Regions from separate parts of the Mesorhizobium sp. M0571 genome, predicted to be linked through region 2. Evidence: predicted binding sites of a transcription regulator. Region 2 holds the regulator's gene; the other holds the start of a gene.
What was found. Region 2 encodes LexA, which represses DNA repair genes until DNA is damaged. Its sites were predicted from a motif close to TGTTCNNNNTGTGTTCNG; they were not measured.

Region 1 (4,210 bases), on a different contig from region 2:
GAGCGAAGCCATGTCCAATTCTTTTGCCAAAGCCTTGCACAGCGATGGGCCCGCACCGGCCCTTGCCGAAAAACTGGACCTTTACGGCCGTTTCGTCGGCGCCTGGACATTCGATGCCACACGCCATCTCGAGGACGGTTCGGTGCTGACCGGGCGCGGCGAGGTGCATTTCGGCTGGGTCCTGGAGGGCCGGGCGATCCAGGACGTGTGGATCCTGCCCGCCCGTGACGCAGGTGCCTCGCCTTCGCTCGGTAAATGGACCTTCTACGGCACGACGTTGCGCGTCTACGACCCCGGCGTCGATGCCTGGCACATCTTCTGGAGCGATCCGCGCAGCCAGTATTACAGCCGCCAGCTCGGCCGCGCCGAGGGCGATACGATCGTCCAATTGGGCGCAGACGGTACCGGCGCTTCAGTGCGCTGGAGCTTTTCCCAGATCACCGGAAATTCCTTCCGCTGGCTGGGCGAGCGCTCGCAGGACGACGGCGCCACCTGGCGTCTCGAGGTCGAGTTTCTGGCCCACAGAACAGCCGACACTTGACAGCCCAATACATTGTAAAAAAGGAGAAAACCATGCTTGACCATGTTTCAATAGGTGTCCGCGATACCGACGCCTCCAAGCGTTTCTACGATGCCGCGCTGAAGCCGCTCGGCTATACCTGTCTCAGCCAGTCGCCGGGCTCGCTCGGCTATGGCGCGCAAGGTGTTGCGCTGTGTGGGTGAACGAGGCTCAGCGCCCGGTTTCAGCAGACGGCGAGTCCGGCCTGCATTTCTGCTTTGCGGCGCCGACGCGGAGCAACGTCGATGCCTTCCATGCGGGCGCCTTGCGTGCAGGAGGCAGCGACAATGGCACACCTGGCCTGCGCGCCGGCTATGGCGAAAATTACTACGCCGCCTTTGTTATCGACCTGGACGGCTATCGCATCGAGGCCTATTGCGGAGCGGCCGGCTAGGCTCATCCTACCCCATCAAGGTTGCCGAATTCCCGCAGCTCAAACGGTTTCCACTAACCCTGCTTTGCTCTACCAATGCCAGTATTCGGGCACGGCCCGGCGGGGAGGGTCAGAGATGCCGAGCTTCGACAGCCTGTTCAACGCCTTCGTCACCATTCTCGTGACCATCGACCCGCCTGGCCTGGCGCCGCTTTTCCTCGCCGTGACCCGCGGCATGAACCGCGAGGAGCGCAACCAGGTCTCCGTGCGCGCCTCGATCATTGCTTTCCTGGTGATGGCGCTGTTTGCCGTCGCCGGTGCGTCGATCCTGTCGGTGTTCGGCATCACCCTGCCGGCCTTCCGCGTCGCCGGCGGCTTCCTGCTGTTCTTCATCGCCTTCGAAATGGTGTTCGAGCGCCGGCAGGACCGCAAGGAGAAGATCGGCGACGTCGCCATCACCAGGGACATGATCCACAACATCGCCGCCTTTCCGCTGGCGATCCCGCTTATTGCCGGTCCCGGCGCGATTTCGGCGACCGTTCTGCTCTCAAGCTCGTTTCAGGGTTTTGGCGCACAGGCAGCCCTTGTCGGCATCATCGCGATCTGCCTTGTCATCACCTATCTGGTGTTCGTGCTGTCAGAGCGCATCGACCGTATCCTTGGCCAAACTGGCCGTTCGATCCTGACAAGGCTGCTGGGCGTCATCCTGGCGGCGCTCGCCGTACAGTTCGTCGCCGATGGCATCAAGGCGCTGATGGCGACGTAGGAAACTGTCTTACTTTGCCGTCTCAATGACTTCGAAGTCGTGGGTGATCACGGCGGTCTTGGCCATCATTGCCGAGGCCGAGCAGTATTTTTGGATCGAAAGCTCGATAGCCCGCTTCACCTTGTCGTGCGACAGCGCCCGGCCCTTGACGACGAAATGCATGTGGATGCGGGTGAACACCCTGGGATCGGCTTCTGCGCGATCAGCATCGAGTTCGACCACGCAATCTTCGACCGCCTCGCGCCCCTTTTCGAGGATATGGACCACGTCATAGGCCGAACAGCCGCCGGTGCCGATCAGCACCAGTTCCATTGGGCTCGGCCCCGGCGTCTTGCCTTCCGGTCCCAACGCAGTACCTAGGACCAGCTTGTGCCCACTGGCGGACTCGCCGACGAAAGTGCGCTCCTCGACCCATTTGACCCGTGCTTTCACTTGATACGTCCTTTCACCGCTCAAACGCACAGCGTCCCGAAAATCCAAGACAGATTTTCAGGACGCCAATTCGTGGCCAAGTAGCCGGCGTTTTTCGCCGTAAGGGTAGTCCGCCCCGAGAAATCAGAACGGGATTTCGTCGTCCAGCTCGCGCGACGAACCACCGCCGCCCTTGTTGGGTCCGCCGCGATTGAAACTTTCGCCGGGGCCGGACTGGCCGAAATCGGAACCGCGGCTCGCACCACCACCGGCATAGTTGCCGACCTGGCCGCCGCCCTCGCCCCGCGCATCGAGCATCTGCAGCTCGCCGCGGAATTTCTGCAGCACGACCTCGGTCGTATAGCGGTCATTGCCGGTCTGGTCCTGCCACTTGCGCGTCTGCAGCTGGCCCTCGACATAGACCTTCATGCCCTTCTTCAGATACTGCTCGGCCACCTTGGCGATCTGGTCGTTGAAGATCACGACATTGTGCCACTCGGTCTTTTCCTTGCGCTCTCCTGACGTCTTGTCGCGCCAGCTTTCCGAGGTGGCGATGCGGATGTTGACGACCGGGTCACCCGAATTCAGGCGGCGGATTTCAGGGTCCGCCCCGAGGTTGCCCACCAGAATGACCTTGTTGACGCTACCCGCCATGACACTTCTCCGCGCTTATCCGAAACCAAACTTTTGTCGCTGCACCTTACAGGCTGCGGACGATCCCCGCCTGCCGTGGCTGCCTTTTCCCACAAGGTTTTTGTTCTCTTTTCGTTCTAGGCTAAAGGCCCTGCACTGTCAATAGTTGTCAGTAACAAGTAGTGTCTTGGCGTCGAATTTCCACGAACCATGAGATCGAGGCGAACGCAATGAAGATGATTGCGCACGACGACCAGCCGCAAGAAGAATGGCGAGCGGGAGTAAAGACCCGCATGCATGTCTCGGCCCGCAACGGCGCAACTCAACTTTGCATATTTGAACAATGGGTCGAACCGGCGGTTGGCGCCCCGACACATTGGCACCGGGTCGAGGAAGTGCTTACCGTCATCGCTGGCAAGGCCGAGATGTGGATCGACGAAGAGCATCTCGTCTTGACTGCTGGACAGTCGCTTGTTGTTGCCGCGCGCAGGCAACATGGCTTCCGAAACGTCGGCTCCGAAATGCTTCATATCCATGCCGTGCTCGCGTCGCCAGTTTTCGAGGCGACGTTCAACGGATCCCCCGACATGGTGAGACGCTGGCTCCCAGAGAGTTTGTAAAACCTCGCCTGTCTTAAAACACCGCTTGTCTTAAAAAACTTCGCTTGCCAAACCGATAAGTATCGACTTATGCTTTCGGCATGATCGAAGCAGAGATTTTTCGGGCGCTGGCCGATCCAACGCGTCGCGCCGTCTATGAGCGGCTCGCCGACGGCGAGATGACGGTGTCGGAACTGCGCACTGGCATGCCGGTATCGCAGCCGGCGGTATCGCAGCATCTGGCCGTGCTGCGCGGCGCCGGCCTTGTGGTCGAGCGACGGGCTGGCCGCAACGCCTATTACCGCGCCGATCCGAAGGGGCTTGCGCCGCTGCTCGGCTGGATCGAACGCTACCGTGCATTCTGGCCAGAGCGCATTGAAAGGCTCAAGACGGTTTTGAAGGATATGGACCAATGACCAGCCGAGGCAAAGAACACGCGGAAATGGCGGCAGACAAGATCGAGTTCGAGTGCGAGTTGCCCGACCCGCCGGAAAAGGTGTGGCGGGCGTTGACAGTGCCGCACCTGCTCGCGGCCTGGATGATGCCGAACGACATAAAGCCCGAAATCGGTAGCCGCTTTGCCTTTAAAACGCCGGAGGCGCCGATCGAGTGCGAAATCCTCGACGCGGATCCCGGACGCCTGCTGCGGTATTCCTGGCGGGAACGGCCGGCGCCCGGCGATGCGCAGGCCCCGCTCGACAGTCCAACGGACAGCCCAATCGACAGCATCGTCACCTTTACGCTCGACCGCACCGTTTCCGGGGGCACGCATCTGCGCATCGTCCATGATGGTTTTGCCCGGGCAGCGATGCCAGAGATCGCGATGGCAGGCGCCGGCTGCAGGCTTTCGTTTGAAGCAAGCAATCCCA
Region 2 (4,210 bases):
AGCCGCGCTGATCGTCGGCGTGCGCGCCGGCATTCCCGAGGAGATCAACGAAGCGATGCGGCGTACCGGCATCTACCACATCATCTCCATCTCAGGGCTGCATATGGCGTTGGTCGCCGGCACCATCATGGCCCTCCTGCGCGGCGCCTTTGCGCTGTTTCCCAACTTCTCATCGCGACGGCCGGTCAAGAAATATGCCGCAGCCGCCGCGCTTTTTTCGATTGCGGCGTACCTCGTCTTTTCCGGCATCGTGGTGGCGGCCGAACGCAGCTTCATCATGCTGGCGGTGATGCTTATCGCCGTGCTGTTCGACCGGGCCGCGCTCACCATGCGCAATCTGGCGATCTCGGCCATCGCGGTCATCCTGGTGTCGCCGCACGAGGTGGTCGGTCCGAGTTTCCAGATGTCCTTCGCCGCGACTGCGGCCCTTGTCGGCGCCTATGCCGGCTGGTCCGATTACCGCGCCGGCAGGGCCACCACGCCGCCACCGCGGCGGTCGCCGCTACGCTTCGCCACCCGAAAGGTTCTGTTGGGCATGGGCGGCCTCGCGATGACCTCGATCATTGCAGGGGGCGCCACGGCGCTTTTCGCTATATGGCATTTCCAGCGCGTGGCGCCGCTCAGCCTGTTCGCCAATCTGGCGATCATGCCCATTGTCTCGCTGGTCGTCATGCCTTGCGCGGTCCTCAGCGCGCTGGCGATGCCGTTCGGCGCGGATGGGCCTTTCCTCTATGTGATGGGCAAGGGGCTGACGGCGATGATCGCCCTGTCCGGATGGATCTCCGAGCGCTCGCCGATCGACGCGGTCGGGCTGATTTCGCTGAGATCGGTCCTTCTGGTGACGATCGGTCTCATAATTGCCAGCATGGCCACGACCTGGCTGCGGCTCGCGGCACTTCCTTTCGCGCTCGCCGGCTTGCTGACGACTACGCAGACGCGCGCACCCGACGTATTGATCTCGGAGGACGCACGGCTGGTCGCGCTGCCGATCGGCAGCGGTGAACTCGCGGTCAACCGAGCACGCCCGAATGAATTCACCATCGACAACTGGAAACGCGCCCTGACCTCCGAGGCCATCGTCGCGCCGGAAACACCGGGAAAGAACGACCCGCAATTCGACATTGCCGACCCAGCCGATCTGCCAGCGGGCATGCCTTTCATTTGCACGGAGGGCCTCTGCCTTGCCCGCCATCCATCCGGTGCGATTGTCGCGCAAGCCAAGGACCGGGATACTGCGCGGCCAGCCTGTGCTTTTGCCAGTTTGATCGTCATCGACGACGCCACCGCCCATAACCCCTGCTACTACGACCGGCTGGTCCTCGTCGTCACCAAACGGCAACTGGCGCGCGCGGGAAGTGCCGCCGTGTATTTCGATCCACAAGCGGCAACGCGCGCAGAAATCCGCTTCGCGGTCGAAAAATCATACCGGCCCTGGCATATGCAGCGGAAGTTTTCACGCGAGGCCAGAGGCCTGCCGCCATATCGCAAGGCCGACAAGCCTAAAGCCGGCACCACACCCAAGGGCGCAACTCAGTAGCGGCGGATCAGCCCGACGAGTTTGCCTTGCACCTTGACCCTGTCTGGCCCGAAGATGCGCGTCTCATAGGCCGGATTAGCGGCTTCCAGGGCGATCGAGGCGCCCTTGCGGCGGAACCGCTTCAGCGTCGCTTCCTCCTCGTCGACCAGAGCCACCACGATCTCACCGGGGCTCGCCGTATCGGCATTGCGGATGATGACCGTGTCGCCGTCGAAAATGCCGGCCTCGATCATCGAATCGCCTTTGACCTCAAGCGCATAATGCTCGCCGCCCATGATCATGTCCGGCGGCACGGAGATCGAATGCGTCTGGTGCTGGATGGCGTCGATCGGCACACCGGCGGCGATGCGGCCCATCACCGGGATCGACACGGCGACGACGACATCGTCGTCATTGCCGGCTGCAGGGACGCGCGACGATGTCGGCTTGCCTTGCCGTCCCAGGCTGCCCTGCCCAGGACCGCCTTGCCCAAGACTGCCCTGGATGACGCTCGGCGAGAACTTGCGTGCCGCATTGAGGCCTGGGGCGATCGAGTCGGGCAGGCGCAGCACCTCCAGGGCACGGGCCCGGTTGGGCAAACGGCGAATGAAGCCGCGCTCCTCCAGCGCCGTTATCAGCCGGTGGATTCCTGATTTGGAAGCCAGGTCGAGCGCTTCCTTCATCTCGTCGAAGGAGGGCGGGATACCGCTTTCCTTAAGCCTTTCGTGGATGAACATCAGCAGTTCGTGTTGTTTGCGTGTCAGCATAGCGACCCCCAACAGAATCAGAAAAACAAACCCAGAACAAACACTATCTGTTCCATTTGTGTTCCGCAACTGTTTAAAGTTTAATGAATGTGTTGACGGTTTGTTCAGCGTAACATCAGCACGTCGCAGGGAGCATCCGCCGCCGCGGCGGGTGCGAACGGTGCGCGAACGATCAGCCCGTTCGCATCGGCCAGCATTTTCAGCATTGAGGAATCCTGAATGCCGAACGGCGTCGCCACCAGCGTGCCGGCGTCGTGCCTGACAACAGCCCGCACATAATCCTGCCTGAGATCATTGGCCGGCATGGCAGCGCCGAGCCGCGCCCGACGTATATCCTGCTGAAAGGCCCGGCCGCCGAGCCGCGCCAGCAGCGGCTTCAGGAAGAGCTGGGTGCAGACCAGGCTTGCCACCGGATTGCCGGGCAGGCCGATGCAGCGGATGTCGCCCAGCCGCCCGAACATCAGCGGCTTGCCGGGCCGCATGGCGATCTTCCAGAAATCGAGGGTCATGCCTTGCCCGGTCAGCACGTCATGGACGAAGTCGTGGTCACCGACCGAGGCACCACCCAGCGTGACGATGACATTCGCGCCGGCCTTCACCGCCTTTGTCACCAGCGCAGCGATCGCCTCCTTGCGGTCCGGCGCGATGCCGAGATCGAGCGCGCGCGCGCCGACCGACTGTGCGGCGGCGGCGACGCCATAGGCGTTTGACGAGATGATCTGGTCGGGGCCAAGCTCGCTGCCCGGCGGCAGCAATTCGTCGCCGGTGGCGATGATGGCGACCAGCGGCCGCTTGACCACGCAGACCTCGGGGTGGTTGGCCGATGCTGCCAGTGACAAGGCCGCCGGATCTAGCAGGCGGCCCTGGCCCAGCAGGACGTCGCCCTTGGCGAAATCAAGCCCGAGGCGGCGGATGTTGCGCCCTTGCACCGTCGGCTCCGTCACTTCGACGCTGCCGCCGCCGAGGTCGCGGACGTTCTCCTGGATGACGATGGTGTCGGCGCCTTCGGGAAGCGGCGCGCCGGTAAAGATGCGTACGGCTTGCCCTTGCTGCACCGCCCCGGCAAAGCCGCGTCCGGCTGGCGCCATGCCGATCACCGAAAGCTTTGCTGGTAGGGAGGCGATATCGGCGGCCCGCACGGCATAGCCGTCCATGGCGGAGGCATTGAACGGCGGCTGGGTGCGGAGCGCCACAACCGGCTCCGCCAGCACGCGGTCTGCGGCATCCAGCAGTGCGACGCGTTCGCCCGGCAGCGCTGCTGCGCCGTGCAGCAGGCGCTCGAGCGCCTCGGCAACTGGGACCAGCGCCATTATCGGCCCGCCCCGGTGGTCCCATCTCCGGTGACCCCGGTGACCTTGTAGTCGCCGGATTTGCCGCCGGTCTTTTCAACCAGCCTGATGCCGGAGATAACCATGGCACGGTCGACCGCCTTGGCCATGTCATAGATCGTCAGGCAAGCTACCGAGACGGCCGTGAGCGCCTCCATCTCGACTCCGGTCTTGCCGGTAACGCGGGTCAGTGCTGTCACTTTCAGGCCGGGCAGCGCCGCGTCCGGCTCGATATCGACGGATATCTTGGTCAGCAGCAGCGGATGACAGAGCGGGATCAATTCATGCGTCTTCTTGGCCGCCATGATACCGGCGATGCGCGCGGTGCCCAGGACATCGCCCTTCTTGGCATCGCCGGCGAGGATCATGTCCAGCGTCTCGGGCCGCATCGAGACGAAGCCCTCTGCGACTGCCGTGCGCACCGTCTCAGCCTTGTCGCCGACATCGACCATGTTGGCTTCGCCCTGTGCGCCAAGATGGGTGAGGGCGGCCGCCATCCTCAGACCGCCTTAGAGCGACGTGCGTCCGTTTGGACGCACAAAGTACGCTCTAACACTTTGAATCTATGCATCGTGCTCTCCGAAAATCGACTCCGATTT

Region 1: a site for LexA is predicted at 2,865-2,882, ahead of NKI85_RS20780 (single-stranded DNA-binding protein). Genes of this name have one in related genera too.

What each region holds. Positions count from the first base shown of each region.
Region 1 covers NZ_JAMYQT010000017.1:74,931-79,140, forward strand. The annotation lists gene NKI85_RS20760 (hypothetical protein) at 11-541, shown strand; partial or broken gene NKI85_RS20765 (VOC family protein) at 574-953, shown strand; gene NKI85_RS20770 (MarC family protein) at 1,069-1,698, shown strand; gene NKI85_RS20775 (OsmC family protein) at 1,708-2,130, opposite strand; gene NKI85_RS20780 (single-stranded DNA-binding protein) at 2,254-2,763, opposite strand; gene NKI85_RS20785 (cupin domain-containing protein) at 3,036-3,362, shown strand; gene NKI85_RS20790 (ArsR/SmtB family transcription factor) at 3,443-3,757, shown strand; gene NKI85_RS20795 (SRPBCC family protein) at 3,754-4,210, shown strand, end outside.
Region 2 covers NZ_JAMYQT010000048.1:33,269-37,478, reverse strand. The annotation lists gene NKI85_RS31315 (ComEC/Rec2 family competence protein) at 1-1,537, shown strand, start outside; gene lexA (transcriptional repressor LexA) at 1,531-2,283, opposite strand; gene NKI85_RS31305 (molybdopterin molybdotransferase MoeA) at 2,388-3,593, opposite strand; gene moaC (cyclic pyranopterin monophosphate synthase MoaC) at 3,593-4,108, opposite strand; gene trpC (indole-3-glycerol phosphate synthase TrpC) at 4,175-4,210, opposite strand, start outside.